4 regions of the Thauera humireducens genome follow, and region 3 is predicted to be linked to each of the others. Evidence: riboswitches for the same ligand, from Rfam matches in the RefSeq annotation. Region 3 holds a riboswitch; each other region holds the start of a gene.
The links. A riboswitch is a leader RNA that binds a small molecule or an ion and turns the genes downstream of it on or off. The one in region 3 is predicted to bind cobalamin.
Positions count from the first base shown of each region.

Region 1: another riboswitch for cobalamin. It lies ahead of AC731_RS09720 (GNAT family N-acetyltransferase); the one in region 3 lies ahead of AC731_RS13065 (TonB-dependent receptor domain-containing protein).
Region 2: another riboswitch for cobalamin. It lies ahead of AC731_RS14260 (energy-coupling factor ABC transporter permease); the one in region 3 lies ahead of AC731_RS13065 (TonB-dependent receptor domain-containing protein).
Region 4: another riboswitch for cobalamin. It lies ahead of bluB (5,6-dimethylbenzimidazole synthase); the one in region 3 lies ahead of AC731_RS13065 (TonB-dependent receptor domain-containing protein).

Region 1 covers NZ_CP014646.1:2,051,805-2,056,009, reverse strand. The annotation lists gene AC731_RS09725 (ribonucleoside-diphosphate reductase subunit alpha) at 1-897, opposite strand, end outside; gene AC731_RS09720 (GNAT family N-acetyltransferase) at 991-1,548, opposite strand; cobalamin riboswitch at 1,705-1,908, opposite strand; gene AC731_RS09715 (AI-2E family transporter) at 2,032-3,180, opposite strand; gene AC731_RS09710 (ketopantoate reductase family protein) at 3,302-4,205, opposite strand, start outside.
Region 2 covers NZ_CP014646.1:3,040,816-3,045,020, forward strand. The annotation lists gene AC731_RS14250 (CHAT domain-containing protein) at 1-423, opposite strand, end outside; gene AC731_RS14255 (glycoside hydrolase family 19 protein) at 565-2,166, opposite strand; cobalamin riboswitch at 2,341-2,562, shown strand; gene AC731_RS14260 (energy-coupling factor ABC transporter permease) at 2,749-3,387, shown strand; gene cobM (precorrin-4 C(11)-methyltransferase) at 3,387-4,205, shown strand, end outside.
Region 3 covers NZ_CP014646.1:2,781,041-2,785,245, reverse strand. The annotation lists gene AC731_RS13080 (adenosylcobinamide-GDP ribazoletransferase) at 1-267, opposite strand, end outside; gene cobT (nicotinate-nucleotide--dimethylbenzimidazole phosphoribosyltransferase) at 278-1,324, opposite strand; gene cobU (bifunctional adenosylcobinamide kinase/adenosylcobinamide-phosphate guanylyltransferase) at 1,380-1,928, opposite strand; cobalamin riboswitch at 2,021-2,262, shown strand; gene AC731_RS13065 (TonB-dependent receptor domain-containing protein) at 2,394-4,205, shown strand, end outside.
Region 4 covers NZ_CP014646.1:4,068,232-4,072,436, forward strand. The annotation lists gene rnr (ribonuclease R) at 1-823, shown strand, start outside; gene rlmB (23S rRNA (guanosine(2251)-2'-O)-methyltransferase RlmB) at 816-1,568, shown strand; cobalamin riboswitch at 1,604-1,797, shown strand; gene bluB (5,6-dimethylbenzimidazole synthase) at 1,845-2,585, shown strand; gene AC731_RS18910 (bifunctional diguanylate cyclase/phosphodiesterase) at 2,641-4,205, opposite strand, start outside.

The DNA of each region.
Region 1 (4,205 bases), 730 kb from region 3:
CGCCACCCGCATGAAGAAGGTCTGCGGCAGCTCGATGCGGCGGTCGTCGACATGCAGGAAGTAGCGGTCGTACAGCGTCTGCAGGCCGAGGTAGTCGAACTGCAGGTCGCGCTCGGGCCGGATCGCCGCCGCCAGGCGGGCGAGGTCGAAGTCGGCCAGCCGGGGATCGAGCAGCTCCGCCTCGATGCCACGGCGGATGAGGGCGGGCAGGCAGGCGGCATAACCCTGGTCGGGGTCGGCCATGTCGGCCTGCGAGGCCTCGTGCCCGAGCACTTCGACGCGGATCGCCGACAGCAGCAGGCGGGCGGCGACACGGCCGTAGTCCGGCTCGCGCTCGATCAGCGTGCGTGCGGCCAGCACCAGCGCCTGGCGCACGGCGGCAATCGGCACGCCGTCGTAGAGGTTGTGCAGTGCGTGTTCGAGCACGGTGTCGGCGGACACACCGTCCAGCCCCGCGCAGGCCTCGCGGCACACGGCGAGCAGGGCGGCGCGGTCGAGCGGGCGGCGCGCTTCGCCATCGACGATGTGCAGCACGGGGCCGGCGCCGCCCGCCTGCGCTTCGGCGTCCTTCTGCGCCGCGCGTTCGGCAGCGCGGCGTTCGCGGTAGAGCACGTAGGCGCGCGCGACGTCGTGCTCGCCCGAGCGCATCAGCGCCAGCTCGACCTGGTCCTGGATGTCCTCGATGTGCAGCATGCCGCCGTCGGGCAGGCGGCGGGTGAGGGCGCCGACCACGGTATCGGTGAGGCGGGCCACGATGTCGCGTACGCGTGAGGACGCCGCGCCCTGGCGGCCCTCGACGGCGAGGAAGGCCTTGGTCATGGCGACGGCGATCTTGTTCGGATCGAAGGCGACGACGGCGCCATTGCGGCGGATGATCTGGAATGCGGCAAGTTGCATGGCGCTATCAAGCGCTTCGGTCGGAAGTCGGTCCACGGGATGTCCTCGTCTGGGTGAATTCGAATGAGCGGGGTTTGGGAGGCAAGGGCAGCGTCAGGCGACTGCCCGGCTGCTTGCGGGGGCGTCGTCGGCGCAGCGGGACGCGGCCCGCAGTTCCAGCGTCAGCGGGGCGGTGTGGCAGCCGCCGGGACGGCGGAAGCCGCTGGCGGCTGCCATGTGCAGCACCGCCGGGCTGACGCTGTGGCACACGATGCGGACCGCGTCGTGCAGGCGGGCCAGCGCGATGACGTGGCCGAACAGCGCGCGTCCCAGCCCGCGCTGACGGTAGGCTGCGATGACGCTGAGGCCGAAGTCGACCTCGCCATCGCGCACTGCGACATGGGCGAGGGCGACGATGTCGCCCTGCGCGGTGCACAGGCCATGCACGTGGTCGCGTGCGAAATCGAGGCTGGCGACGTAGGCGGCGATGCCCTCGTCGCGGATGCCGTGGCTGAAGCGCAGCAGCCGGTCGTCGGCATCCAGCGCATGCAGGTGCTCGAGGATGCGCGGCATGTCGGCGGCGCCGAAGCGCAGCATCGGGCGCGGGGCCGTGATCGACGGTACGTGCGGAGCTGGCGTCAGCGCCGGGGCGGGGCGGGCAGGTGCGGGCATGGCGGAGATCCGGAGCGGGCGGGGCGGATCTCCGACGGACGGGCGTGATGCGTCACGCGCATGGCCATGCCATGCGGTGCTGCCGTGCCATCAGGAAAGCGTGCAAGTGAAATGGTCTGAGCCATGCCTCTTGTCAGGGACACCCCGCCCCGAGCTGTTAAGGGAAGCGTCGCGGCAGGTCTCCTGGCTCTCGGGTCGTCGTCCTGCGCCGGCCTTCCCGGACATTCGTCCAGTGGCATGGAAAAGCGCAAGACTCACCGATTACAGTTGCGGGGGCAGCTCCGGATTCCGCACCTTGCGATGCGTCACCGGATTCCCTTGCCCGGTCGGAACCGGGCAGCCGTGACGGGCAGACATTAGGGCCGGCGGGTGCCGTGTGTCAAGCTTGGCGTGTGAGCAGTGATACTGTGGGTAGTGCTTGGCGACCCGGTTGACTACTAGGGGTTGCGTGTCGGCCTGCTGCGATGGCGTCCGCTCCCGCGCTCAGTCGATCGTCGTGTACGACCGTGTGGCGGGGGATGGGCGCGCGACGGCGTCCGTGGTGGCGTCCGCCGGGGCCGTCTCGGTGCCCGCCGGTGCGGGCTCCTCGATGCCGAGCAGCCATTCGCGCCAGATCGCCACCAGCAGCGCCATCAGCACCGGGCCGACGAACAGGCCGACCAGTCCCATGGTCTGCACGCCGCCGACCAGGCCGAAGAAGGTGGGCAGGAACGGCAGCTTCACCGGGCCGCCGACCAGGCGCGGGCGGAGGGTCTTGTCCACGATGAAGAGCTCGATCGACCCCCAGGCGAACAGCCCCAGCCCGGCGACAAGGTCGCCCGAGCCGACCAGGTACAGCGACACCAGCGTGAAGGACAGCGGCGCGCCGCCGGGGATCAGCGCCATGAAACCGGTGGCCACGCCGAGCAGCACGGGCGAGGGCACGCCGGCGATCCAGTAGGCCACGCCCAGCACCACCCCTTCGCCGAGTGCGATCAGGCCCATGCCGGTGACGGTGGCGCTGACGGTGGCCGGCACCACGCGCGAGAAGCGTTGCCAGCGCGTCGGCAGGATGCGCTCGCCGACGACGTCGAGCTGTGCCGCGATCCGGCTGCCGTCCTTGTAGACGAAGAACAGGGTGATGAGCATGAACAGCGTGGTCAGGGCCAGCCGTGCGAGATCACCGGTGGCGCTCAGCAGCGCGCGGTAGATGTTGCCCAGGTGCTCGCCGCTGATGATCTCCACCCAGTGCCCGAGCGCCTGGGGCTCGCCGAGGTGCAGGAGCCAGTACTCTGCGAGCCGGTTGCCGACCATCGGCAGGGCCCGGATCCAGTCCGGGACCGGCGCGCCGGTCCGGTTGGCTTCGAGCAGCCAGGCAATGAAGTTGCCGGCTTCCTGCAGCGCGTAGTGCAGGGCGACCGTCAGCGGCACGATCAGCGCGCAGATGACGACGATCAGGGCCAGGCTCGCGGCCAGCGCCGTCTTCCCGCCGCACAGCACGACGCCCCGGCGGTACAGCGGCCAACTGGCGAAGCCGATGACCAGCGCGGCCAGTACCGGCACGAGGAAACCGCTGAGGAAATACGCCCCCGCGGCAAGGATCAGCAGCAGCAGGGTGCGGACGATGAGGGGGGCTTGCAGGACTGGGGGCATGGGCAGGGCTGGACGGATCGCCGATGTGCCCGACTATACCGTAGGGGGCGGCCATTGCCCGACGCGATCGCGTGACGGGCCGGCCGCGTGCGACTGCGAATCCCGGCGGTCTGCCACGGCATCACCCTCGATCGGATGGGGTTCCCGTCGCGGCGTGCTCGACCGCGCGCACCAGGGTATGTACGGCCCGATGCGTCGGCACCTCGAAGCCACCCGTTTCGGCCATGCCGAGCAGGGCGCCGGTGATGGCGTCGATCTCGGTGCGGCGGTTGGCCAGCACATCCTGCAGCATGCTGGCGCGGTTGGCGGCGGTGGCACGGGCGACGCCGTGCACGCGTGAGAGCGCCGCCCCTTCGTCCAGATCGAGGCCGTTGGCGCGCAGCACCGGCAGCGCCTCGCGTACCAGGGTGTCGAGCAGCACGCGGTGCGGCGGTTCGAGCAGGGCGCCGTTGGGCACGCGAAACAGCGCTGCCAGCGGGTTGATGGCGAGGTTCACCAGCAGCTTGGCGAGCCGGGCACGGGCGATGTCCGGATCGACGCGGGCGACGAAACCGGCGCGCACGAACAGCGCCGCGAGGTCCTCGAAGCCGGGCGGCAGCAGGGTCTCGCCGGCGCCCGAGGGATGGATGCCGGTGGCATCGCGGTAGGCGCCTTCGGTCGTCACACCTTGGCCGGCCGCCAGCGCGGGACAGGCCTCGCGCAACTCTGCCTCGATCAGTCCGTTCTGCAACGACAGCAGGCCGTGCGGCCGCAGGGCGCTGGCGAGGCGGGCGGCGGCGTCGGTGTCGCCGGTCTTCACCAGCAGCACCGCCCAGTCGGCAGTGGGCAGGGCGTTCGGGGCGAAGACGTCGAGCCGGCGCAACTGGCCGCCGATCTGCACGCCGCGCGCCAGTTCGGCCGCGCGCGCCGCATTGCGCGCGATCATCGCCACCGGGCCCGTGGCGGCGAGCCGCGCGGCGAAGGCGAGGCCGAGCGCGCCCGCGCCGACGATGGCGACCGGGTAGTGGGAACGGGGTGAATCGGGC
Region 2 (4,205 bases), 260 kb from region 3:
CTCGAGTACGCGGCGCCACACCCAGCCCAGCGCACCGCGCGAGGTGTCGCGGCTGTCGCGGAAACGGGCGAAGTCGATGCATCCGTCGGTGTCGAGCAGTTCGGGGCGGGCCCGCGCGAGCTGCTCGGCCAGCGCATCGGCGCGCATGAATACCGTCGTGCCGTCAGACGCCTCCAGCGCCAGCAGGCGCGGCCCGGCATCGAGCTGCGCCGGTGCGGGCGCGTCGGCGCTGCGGCTGACTTCGGCGAGTTCGAGCGTGCGCACGACCTTGAGGCCGGGCACCAGGGCGATGCCGTCGCTGCCGTCGGCGCGACTGCCGGCGCTGCGCAGCACGCCGGGCAGTGCCGTGCCGGCGCCCGCCTCGGCCTGCACCGGCAGTTTCAGCGCAGGCGCGCCGCGCCGGGTGGATTGACTGTTGGCCACGATGCTCTCCCTTGTTCGACCCGCGGACGACCCGCCCGTCGGAGCGACGATCCTCTCATGCCCATGGAATTTTCAGCGAGCACTGACACCGGCCGTGCGACGGCGCTGCGGCGCAACGTATCATCCACCTTCACCGCTCCGTCACGGGTGGCGCCAGAACGCGAAGGACTGGAAGCGGCGCCCCGTCCACCAGGCATTGCGCGACACCGCGGCGCGCACGCCACGACGGCCGGCCATCGACTCGAGCGGCCGCAGCACCTCGCCATCCGCGCGGCGCAGGGCCTCGGCGCCCGGTTGCTCCGGCACGACCAGCGAGACCTGCCCCGCTTGGTCGATGTCGCGATGGCGCGCAACGATCACGCAGACCTCGCCCGCATTCGCCGCCGCCTGCAGCAGTGTGGGGTCGAGTTCGCGCACCCAGCCGAAGGCCGTGCCCTGGTCGTCGAGCCAGTCGTGAAGCGCATTGATGCCGATCTCGCGCACGGTCTGGTCGAGGACCGCTGCGACCGCCTCGCCCAGCGTCAGGCGGCGCAGCGCGCTGTCGGTCCACCACACCCGCGGCAGATAGACGCCGGCAAGGTCGGCGCAGTCGGCGACATACGCCAGCGCCACGCCCTTGCCATCGAGCGGCCGATAGCGGCGATGCGCGGGGTTGGCGACATCGAGCCAATCCAGGATCGACTGCAGTTCGGCGGCACGCGCCGTCGACACCCGCGCGTTGCGCGCAGGCCGATCGCCCTCGGCGAGCGGATGGATGCGCCCCTCCGCACGGACCCGGCTGGTCGCGGACAGGGCGTCGTGCAGCACCGCGGGCGGCAAGGCCGGAAGCGACGCCGCGCCCTGCAGCGCGGCACGCGCACGGCCGCGGGCACGCGGCTGTGGCGCCACGGCGGCCAGATACTGCTCGGCCACCACGCCCTCACGCATCGTCCCGCCGAGCATCACGCGAACCCGCACCCAGCCCGCGGCCGCGCCCGGCCCGCGCACCTCGACCTCGGTCCCCTGTGCCAGCGAAGCCAGCAAGGTCGCCGGCGACACGCGCGGGGCGGAACGCAGGTTCAGCTGCAGCGGCACCACACGGTGCGTGGGGGCAAACGGCACCGAGGCCGGTGCCACCGAGCCCGCCAGCCCGAGCTCGCGCAGCGCGTGGCGGCCCTTCTCGAGCAGTTCGCGGCGGTCGGCAAAGCCGTTGAGGCCACCGTTGATGCGGCGCGTGATCGCCTTCAGGTCATCGATGTCGGCCAGGTCGTTGAGGGCGTTGCGCTCCCAGAAGAACACGGCGGACTGCACCGCCAGCTCGCCGGCCACGCGGTCGGGCTCGGCCACCACGTCCTGGCCGCACCAGCGCGCCAGGGCGCGGTAGTTGTCCTTGCCGGTGAGCTGGATCAGGCCCCGGCCACGGTAGCGGAAGCCGTCGCCGCTGGCTTCGGGCCCGTTGCCCATGCGCCCGGAATACACGCGGTTGCCGATCCGCTCGGGCTTGCGCGCACAGGCCTCGGCGTCGGCACGGGTAGGGAAATAGCGTGGAAACACCCTCAGCAGTCCGTCCGCCGAGTAGTTCAGGTTCTCCTCCGTCAGGCGCAGGCAGCCCGACTCGTGCAGTGTCTGCGCGAGGAAATGGACGATGCGCGGCGCCGTGTCGATGGCATGCCGGGCCATGGCCGCATCGAGCGCCTCGACATAGCGATCGGCATTGGGACCGGTCGCCCCCATGCGGGTCAGCACCTCGCGCGTGATCAACATGCTGTGTCTCCCGGAAAGCGCGCCCCCGCGGCCGTCGGCGCACTCTCACTAAAGCCCAGGCGCGCACGCTATTCAAGCCGTGGCGCAGCCCATCGGAATGTCGCCTCTACCCTGCGGTCACGCCGCGACCTTCCGCAGCGGCAACTTGCATATCCGGATCGGTTTCGATTAGTCTGCGCCCGCATTCGATCCGGGTGCCTTGTCATGCAGCCGCATGACAGGGTGAAACGGGAAGTCCGGTGACGTCGTCCGCCCCGCGCGTACGACCAGTCCGGCGCAGCCCCCGCTGCTGTGAGCCTGACGACTCCGCCACACGCCACTGAGCCTTGCGCTCGGGAAGGTCGGCGGACGAGGAAGAAGGCAAGCCAGAAGACCGGCCCGATCGAGTTTGGTTGATGTGAGCCCCGGGGTGAGGGTTCGATCCGACTGGTTTTCCGCCGGCTGCCTGCGTGCGCCGGAAGCTCCAGCCGATTCGTATTGCATGCGTCCGCACGTCCTTGGCGAGGCCAGGGTGCGCGCACGTACGCACACTCCGCCTGCGTGGCTCCCATCGTTGATTCGAAGCACTCGTGGGGAGTCATCATGCATATCGAACCCGGCATCCTTTCCGGCGCCAAGATCGCCGCCGCCAATCTCACCGCCATCGGCCTCGCCGCCGCCCAGGCACCGCAACTGCTCAAGCAGCCACAACTCGTCCTGCGTACGCTGCTCGCGGCGCTGTTCTTCTCGGTCTTCATGCAGAGCTTCCACCTGCCCGCCGGCGCGTCGGAACTGCACTTCATCGGGGCGATGCCGATCTACCTGACGCTGGGCTTCGTGCCCACGCTGCTCGGCTTCGGCCTGGGCCTGCTGCTGCAGGGCGTGATCTTCGAGCCCGCCGACCTGCTGCACCTGGGCGTCAACTTCCTGTCGCTGGCCGTGCCATTGCTTGCGCTGCATCTCGGCCTCGGTCGCAGGCTCGCCGCCGGGGCAGCGACCGAGATCAGGTCGGTGCTCAAGCTCGATGCCGCCTATTACGCCGGCGTCGCGATCATGGTCGGCTTCTGGCTGTCGATGGGCGAGGTTGCCACCCCCTTCGCCGAGTGGATGACCTTTGCCGCCGCCTACCTGCCGGTGGTGCTGATCGAGCCGGTGCTGACCGTGGCCGTCGTCAGGCTGCTGCAGTCGCAGGCGCATCGCCCGCTGGTCCAGCTCTGCTTCGCCGTCCCGGCGAGCCGCTGATGACCGGGACGCCCGGCACGGTCTGGTTCGTCGGCGCAGGGCCCGGCGACCCGGACCTGATCACCGTGAAGGGCCGCCGCCTGCTCGAGCAGGCCGGAGCGATCCTGTTCGCCGGCTCGCTGGTCGACCGCACGGCCACGCAGTACGCGCCGGCCGACTGCGAGATCCGCGACTCCAGGGACATGACGCTCGAGGCCATGAGCGCCTGGCTGCTCGACGCCTGCGCCCGCCATCGCACCGTGGTGCGCCTGCAGACCGGCGACCCCGGCCTGTATGGCGCGCTGGTCGAGATGACCCGCCCGCTCGATGCGGCGGGCATCGCCTGGCAGGTGGTGCCGGGCGTGTCCTCGGCGATGGCCTCGGCCGCCGCCGCCGGTGAGACCCTGACCCTGCCGGAAGTGACGCAGACCGTGATCCTCACCCGCGTCGCCGGCCGCACGCCGATGCCGCCGGGCGAAGACCTGGCGGCGCTCGCCGCGCACCGCACGACGCTGTGCATCTTCCTGTCGATCACGCTGCTGCACGAGGTGCAGCGCGCGCTGCGCGCCGCCGGCTGGCCGGAGGAGGCGCCCATCGTTGTGGTGCAGAAGGCGAGCTGGCCGGGCGCGGAGAAGATCGTCCGCGGCACGCTGGCCGACATCAAGCGCCGCTGCCAGGACGAGAAGATCGCCAGCCAGGCCATGATCATCGCCAGCCCCGCGCTCGGCGCCCGCCACTGGCCCGACATCGCCCGCTCCAAGCTCTACGACCCGGGCTTCGGCCACCGTTTCCGCAAGGCCTCGGCGCCTGCCTCCGAAGCCGGCCTGCCCACCGGAGAA
Region 3 (4,205 bases):
GCAGGTGTCGGCGAAGCCGTCTTCGTGGAAGGCGCCGGTGAGGCGGATCGTCACCGCCATCGACAGGATCACCGCCAGCGAGGCGGGCAGGACCAGCGCGAACACCGCGTAGCCTGCCGCGCCGGTTGCGCCCACCACCCAGCCGACCAGCGGGAAGAAGCGCGCCGCGTGGTTCAGCCGCTCGGGCGACCACGGCACCCAGGCCGGCACCGGCAGCCGGGTGAAGAAGCCGAGCGCGGTGAAGAACAGTTCGAGCTGGTAGCGCATGCCGTGTGCGTCAGCCCTGGTCGCTGACGCCGGCCGACTCGAAGCTCGCCATCTCGTTGAGGAAGCTCACCGCCGACTGCACCAGCGGCCAGGCTAGCGCGGCGCCGGTGCCTTCGCCCAGGCGCAGATCCAGCGACATCAGAGGCTCCACTCCCAAGTGGTCGAGCTGGATGCCGTGGCCGGGTTCCTGCGAGCGATGAGCGAACACGCAGTAGGGCAGCACGTCCGGGTCGATGGCGTGGGCGACCAGCAGTGCAGAGGTGACGATGAAGCCGTCGATCAGGACCAGCATCCTGCGCTCGGCGGCGCCGAGCATGGCGCCGGCCATCATGGCGATCTCGAGGCCGCCGTACTCGGCCAGCACCGCCAGGGGATCGGTTGGGCGGCCGCCGCGCTCCAGCGCCTGCTTGAGCAGGGCGCGCTTGTGGATGAGGCCGGCGTCATCCAGTCCGGTGCCGCGGCCGGTCACGGTGTAGAGGTCGGCGCCGTGCTCGGCACCGACCAGGCAGTGCGTCAGCAGCGAGGCCGAGGCGGTGTTGCCGATGCCCATCTCGCCGAAGCCGACACAGTTGCAGCCGTTGTCCGCCAGCGCATGGGTGATCTCGCGTCCGCGCTGCAGGGCGGCGTCGCGCTGTTCGGCGCTCATCGCCGGCTGTTCGATGTAGTTCGCCGTACCCGGCGCGATCTTGGCGTCGATGAGGCCGGCGCGCTTGCCGAAGTCGTGATTGACCCCCGCATCGACGACGGTCAGCCCCAGCCCCATCTGCCGGCTGAAGACATTGATTGCGGCGCCGCCGGCCAGGAAGTTCTCCACCATCTGCCAGGTCACGTCCTGCGGGTAGGCCGACACGCCCGCCCGCGCCGCGCCGTGGTCGCCGGCGAAGACGACGATGTGGGGCTGGCGCAACTGGGGCGTCAGCGTCTGCTGCACGAGGCCGATCTGCAGCGCCAGCGGCTCGAGCCGGCCGAGGGCGCCAAGCGGCTTGGTCTTGCGGTCGATCTTGTGTTGCAGCTCGGTGGCAATCGCCTGGTCGGGCGCGGTGATGGCGAGGTTCATGACGCGAGGTTTCCGGTGGAGCGGCGTCGGGGCCGCGGCTGGGTGGGGAGCGAGTTTAGTCCTGCTTCAGCACCAGCGGCAGGCCGGCGGCGACGAACACCACACGCGGGCACAGCGCGGCGACCGCCTGGTTGAGCCGGCCGGCCTCGTCGCGGAACAGGCGGCCGAGTGGGTGCTCCGGCACCAGGCCGAGGCCGACTTCGTTGGCGACCAGCACGATGCGGCCAGGCAGTCGCGGCAGGGTCGCGAGCAGCGCGTCGCGCTGCGCTCGGAACAGCGGCAGGGCTTCGGCATCGGCGCCGGGCGGCAGGCTCTCGGCGTCCACCAGCAGGTTGCTCAGCCACAGCGTCAGGCAGTCGACCAGCAGGCAGCGGTCGGGGGCTGCCTCGCGCCGCAGCGTGTCGGCGAGCGCCACCGGCGTCTCCACCGTGCGCCAGCCTGCGGGCCGGTCCGCCTGATGGCGGCGGATGCGTGCCGCCATCTCGTCGTCGAGCGCCTCGGCGGTCGCAATCACGGTCACCGCCAGCCCGGATTCGGTCGCGCGGCGCTCGGCCTCGCGGCTCTTGCCCGAGCGCGCGCCGCCCAGGATCAGCTCGCATGTCATTGTTCTGATGGCTCCTGTCCGGAAAGAGGACTGTCATTTATTGCAGTGCACGATACTCGCCCGTACGGTATCATCCGCCCCCACTGCCTCGGAAGGGGCGGCGCGTTATCGGTGCCCACGGGCGATTCTCGCCCAGGGTTAAACGGGAAACAGGTGCGCGGACCATCCTCTGCTCGATGGCCGCAATGCCTGTGCTGCCCCCGCAACGGTAAGTGCGCGCAAGGCGGATCACGCAGCCACTGGGAGGACGACTCCCGGGAAGGCGATCCACCCGTCCGGCCCTGCGGCCGGTACAGCGCACGAGCCCGGAGACCGGCCGGAACGCGAATTGGCGGATGTGCCGCGGGGTGGCGGCGACGGGCGCGGTTTGTCCTGCTCTCTTCGGTTCTCCCACGCTGTCGGCGCGTCCATGTGAAGTTGCCATGGCGTGCGGGGACGCGCGGCATGGCGAAGGGAGTTCCGACAATGAAGATCCGCCTTTCCGCGCTGGTTTCCGCGTGCGCGCTCGCTTACCCGTTCGTCCCGGCCCAGGCCGACGATGCCCAGCTTGGCCACGTCGTGGTCACCGCCACCCGCCAGCCCATCACGGCCGATGAGGCGCTTGCCAGCGTCGACGTGATCGACCGCGACGAGATCGCCCGTGCCGGCAATGCCACGCTGGTGCAACTGCTGTCCAGCCGTCCCGGCGTACAGGTGGCGAGCAATGGCGGTCCGGGCTCGAGCAGCAGCGTGTACCTCCGCGGCGCCAACTCGGGGCACACCCTGCTCCTGATCGATGGCGTGCGCGTGGGGTCGGCGACCAGCGGCTCGCCCACGCTCGAGAACCTTCCGCTCGAGCTGATCGACCGCATCGAGATCCTGCGCGGCCCGGCGAGCGCGCTCTACGGTTCCGATGCGATCGGCGGCGTGATCCAGGTGTTCACGCGCAAGGGACGCGAGGGTTTCCAGCCCAGCGTGCGTGCCGGCGTCGGCACCGATGGTGCGCGCACGCTGGGTGCGACGCTGGCGGGCGGGGTCGAGCGGCTGCGCTACAACGTGTCCGCCGGCAGCGAACGCAGTGACGGCATCGATGCCAAGCCGAAGTCGACGCGCGGCAGCGATCCCGACGACGACGGTTTCCGCAACGAGTACTTCAGCGGCTCGGTGTCGCTCGGTTTCCGCGACGCCGACGAGATCGGCCTGACCGTGCTGCATTCGGACATGCGCAACTGGTACGACAACGCCAAGGTGTTCAACTCGTATCTGGACAAGCGCACCGACTCGCTGGGGCTGCACATGCGCAACCAGATCACCGCCGACTGGACCAGCACCTTGCGCTTCGGCTACGGCGCGGACGAGTCGCACAACTATTCTGATCGTAACGCCAAATCCACGTTCGAGACCGCGCAGCGCCAGTTCACCTGGCAGCACGACATCGCCCTGGGCGTCGGCTCGCTGCTGGCCGCCTACGAGTATCTCGAGCAGGAAGTCGATTCGACGGCCGACTATGACAAGACCCAGCGGCACACCAATTCGGTGCTGCTCGGCTGGAGCGGACAGTTCGATCGCCATCACCTGCAGGTCAACGCCCGCCATGACGAGGATTCGCAGTTCGGCAGCAAGACCACCGGTGCGCTGGCCTACGGCTATCGGCTGACGCCGGAGTGGCGCGCGCGTGCCAGCATCGGCACGGCGTTCAAGGCGCCCACGTTCAACGACCTCTACTTTCCGTTCAGCGGCAACCCGAACCTGAAGCCCGAGGAGGCGCTGAACCGCGAGGCCGGCCTGGTGTGGGAGCGCGGCGGCACCAGCCTCAGCGCGACCTACTTCAACAACCGCATCAAGAACCTGATCGCGTGGGCGCCGGTGAACCCGGCCGATCCGATGGGCGACTGGGCGCCGGCCAACGTGGCGGAGGCCTCGATCCAGGGCGTCGAGCTGGCTGCCAGCACGATGCTGTGGGATTACCGCGTGCGGGCCAGCATCGACTTCCTCGACACGGAAGACGAGGAAACCGGCGATGAGCTCGGCCGTCGTGCGCGCATCGGCGGTTCGCTCGGCATCGAGCGCGCCACCGGGCCGTGGACCTGGGGGATGGAGTGGAACGCGCAGGGGCGGCGGTATGATCGAATCCCGAACAACGCGGCCAACCGCATGGGCGGCTACGGCCTGCTGAACGCCTACGTGCATTACGCGCTGGCGCCGGACTGGAGCGTGGAAGTGCGCGCCAACAACCTTCTCGACAAGGACTACGAGCTTGCCCAGAACTACGGCACCCAGGAGGCCAACGCCTTCGTG
Region 4 (4,205 bases), 1.3 Mb from region 3:
CCACGCCCTGCTGGGCGAGCGCACGGGCAAGCAGTTCCGCCTGTCGGATCGGGTCAAGGTGCAGCTGGTGCGGGTCGACATGGCCACCAACAAGATCGACTTCCGCCTGATCGAAGGTCCGCTGGCGGTCGAGAAGCCTGTCGCCGTGGTGGAGGAGACGCCGGCTCCCGCGCCTCGGCGTGCGCGCAGAACGACAAGGACGGCTGCCGACAAGGCCGCGGTGGAGACCGTCGTCGTGGCAGCACCGGCCGCGGCGTCCGCCGTGGAGGTCGCCAAGCCGGCAAGGAAGGCGCGGGCGAAGCCTGCCGCCGCGCCGGCCGAAGAAGTGATTGAACCGGCCGCCATCGCGGCAAAGCCGGCGCGCAAGCCCCGGGTCAAGGCGCAGTCCGTGCCGGAAACGCCCCCCACGCCGGTGACACCGGCGCGTAAGTCGCGCGTCAAGGCCGCAACGGCGCTTTCCGCGCAGAAGGCGCCGCAAGCGAGCGTGCTCGACGATATCTGGCAGAAGGCGGCCGACCAGGAGGCAGCGGCGCAGAAACTCGCGGCAGAGGAGGCGGCCAGCGCGCGGGCCGGCAAGAAGCGCAAGGCGGCGGACAAGGCGGAGGGCAAGCCTGCGAAGAAGGCAAAGGCACCCGCCGCCAAGGCCAAGTCCAAAGTCAAGGCGGGCGCCAAGGTGAAGCCTGCAGCCAAGCCGGCGAAGAAATCCGCTGCGAAGGCGGTGAAGGCGTCCGCGACCGCTGCCGAGCCGGTAGAATCGCGCGCCTCCAAACCGGCCGCACGTTCTGGCGGCAAGACCTCGACCAAGGGAACCCGCCGTGGCTAAAGCCCCAGAAACTGTCTCCACCCGCCTCATCTACGGCTTCCATGCCGTTTCCGCCAAGCTACGCCACGCGCCGGATTCGGTGCTGGAAATCTTCCTGTCCGGCGATCGCAAGGACGCCCGAGTGCGCAAGTTCGTTGCCCAGGCCGAGGCCGCGGGCGCACGCATCACGTCCAGCGAAGGCGACAAGCTCGACGCGCTGGTCGGCACGCGGCGCCACCAGGGTGTGGTGGCCAAGGTCGACGCCACGCGGCGCGACATCAAGCTCGCCGACGTGCTCGACAGCCTCGAAGAGAATGCGCTGATCCTGGTGCTCGACGGCGTGCAGGACCCGCACAACCTCGGCGCCTGCCTGCGCGTGGCCGACGCCGCCGGTGCGCATGCGGTGGTGGCGCCGAAGGATCGCGCGGTGGGCCTCAACGCCACGGCGGTCAAGGTCGCCAGCGGTGCGGCCGACACCGTGCCCTACATCACCGTCACCAACCTGGCCCGCGCACTGCGCGAGATGCAGGATGCCGGCGTGTGGGTGGTCGGTGCCGCCGGCGAGGCCGAGAAGTCTCTGTACGAGATCGACCAGAAGGTGCCCGTGGCCTGGGTGCTGGGTGCCGAAGGCGACGGCTTGCGCCGCCTGACGCGCGAGACCTGCGACGAACTCGCCCGCATCCCGATGCACGGCAGTGTCGAGAGCCTGAACGTGTCGGTCGCCAGCGGCATCTGCCTGTTCGAGGCGCGTCGCCAGCGCGGCTGAACGGTTCCGGCGAGCCCCGTCTTTGGGGTAACCTCTCGCCCTTCGAGCTTCGGGGTGCCCGCGCCAGTCGCGGGAGAATCGGGAAAGCGGTGCAACTCCGCTGCGCGCCCAGCGCCGTGATGGGGATTGTCCGGGCATGGTTTGCCCAGCCACTGGTCCGCAAGGATCGGGAAGGCGCCCGGACGAGATGATCCACAGCCGGAAGACCGGCCCCGAAGCGTATCAAGCAGCCGCCTGGTCGGCGGTTGTCCACTGCTCTACGACAAGGGGAATTTCATGAGCAGTCCTTCGCAGGCCGTCCAGACCGATCCGCAGTTCAGTGCCGAGGAGCGCGCCGCCGTCTATCGGGCCATCCACACCCGGCGCGACGTGCGCGGCCAGTTCCTGCCCGACCCGATCCCGGACGAGGTGCTCGCGCGCGTGCTGACGGCCGCCCACCATGCACCGTCGGTCGGCTTCATGCAGCCGTGGGACTTCGTGCTGGTGCGCTCGCGCGAAGTGCGGCAGAAGATCCAAGCCGACTTCCGCGCCGCCCATGCCGAGGCTGAGCTGATGTTCGAGGAAGGCAAGCGCGACACCTATCGCAAGCTCAAGCTCGAGGGCATCCTCGAGGCGCCGGTCAACCTGTGCATCACCTGCGACCGCAGCCGCAACGGCCCGGTGGTGATCGGCCGCACCCACATCGGCGCGATGGACGTCTACAGCGCGGTGTGCGCGGTGCAGAACCTGTGGCTTGCCGCCCGCGCGGAGGGCCTGGGCGTGGGCTGGGTCAGCATCCTGCATCAGCAGACCCTGCGCGAGGCGCTCGGCATTCCGCAGGACATCGTGCCGATCGCCTATCTGTGCATCGGCTACGTCAGCCATTTCTATGACAAGCCCGAGCTGGAGTCGGCGGGCTGGCTCAAGCGCATGCCGCTGACCGAACTGCTGCACTTCGACGGCTGGCAGGGCAGGGCGGACGAGGCGGGCGAGCGGCTGGTCGACGAGATCGGGCGGGTGTGGCCGATCCTGAAGTAGGGGTTTCGACCGCGGCGGCCGTGCTCGACGCCTTGCCCTGGCAGCGGCTCAAGATTCAGTCGGATAGGGTGGCGAGGAAGTCGCCCCAGGCCTCGATCGGCAAGGGCCTGCCGAACAGGTAGCCCTGATAGAACTCGCAGCCGTGCAGCCGCAGGAACTCGCGTTGCGTCGGCGTCTCGACACCTTCGGCGATCGTCTCGAGGCCGAGTGCGTGGCTCATCGACAGGATGGCCAGCACGATGGTCTCGCTGCCTTCGTCCTCCGTCATGTCGCGGATGAAGGACTGGTCGATCTTGAGCTGGGCGAAGGGCAGGCGCTTGAGGTAGGACAGCGAGGAGTAGCCGGTGCCGAAATCGTCGAGTGCGAACTGGATGCCGAGCGTGCGCAACTGGTTCATGCGCGCCACGGTTTCGTCGAGATCCCCCAGGATCACGCTTTCGGTCAGCTCGAGCTTGAGCCGGCTCGGGTCGATGCCCGCGCCTTCGACCGTACGGCGCACCATGGCGAAGAAGTCCGCCTGGTGGAACTGCCGCGCGCTCACGTTGACCGCGATCGAAAGCTGGCGGGTTGCCGGCGCCTGTTGCCACTGCGCGATCTGTGCGCAGGCGGTGCTCAGCACCCACTGGCCGATCTGTACGATCAGGCCCGTGTCTTCGGCCAGCGGAATGAACTCGGCCGGCGAGATCATCTTGCCGTCGGTGCCTGGCCAGCGGATCAGCGCCTCGGCACCGGCGAGCCGGCCGTGGCGGTCGACCTGGGGTTGATAGACGAGGCGGAAGCTGCCGGCCTGCAGGGCTTCGCGCAGGCCGATTTCCATGCGTGCGTGGGCATCGACGACCGCCTGCATTTCCGGATTGAAGAAGCGGATGGCGTTGCGTCCTTCTTCCTTTGCCCGGTAGAGCGCGACTTCGGCCTGCTTGAGCAGCATCTCGGGTGCGACCGCCTTGCCGCGGAACAGGCTCACGCCGATGCTCAGGGTAGCGTAGTGAGGCTCGTCGCCGTTCTCGCCGAGTGCGTAGGGCGCATCGAGTTCGGCGTGCAGCTTCCGCGCGATGAGCTCCGCGCGCGCGATGGCGTCGTCCTGATTGTCGCCGATGTTCTCGATGACGATGGCGAAGTCGTCGTCGCCATGGCGGGCGACGGTGTCGTCCTCGCGCATGGCGGCGCGCAGGCGGTTGCCGAGTTCCTTCAGCAACTGGTCGCCGCTGGCATGGCCGCGCGAGTCGTTGAGTTGCTGGAAGCGGTCGACGTCGAGCAGCATCAGCATGCCCCAGGCTTCGCTGCGACCACTGCCGCGGATCGCCTGCTGCAGGCGGTCGCGCAGCAGGGCGCGGTTGGGGAGCCCGGTCAGCGCGTCGTAGTAGGCCAGCCGGTGCAGCAGCGCCTCGGACTGCTTGCGCTGGGTGATGTCTTCCTTGACCGCGACGTAGTGCGTGATGGTGCCGTCGGGCTGCTTGATCGGCGCGATCGTGGCCAGTTCGAGGTAGCTCGCGCCATCCTTGCGCGTGTTGTGGAACTCGCCGCGCCAGACCTCGCCCCGCAACAGCGTGGCCCACAACTCTTCATAGGTCTCGCGTGGCGTGAGGCCGGCATTGAGGATGCGCGGATTGCGGCCGATCG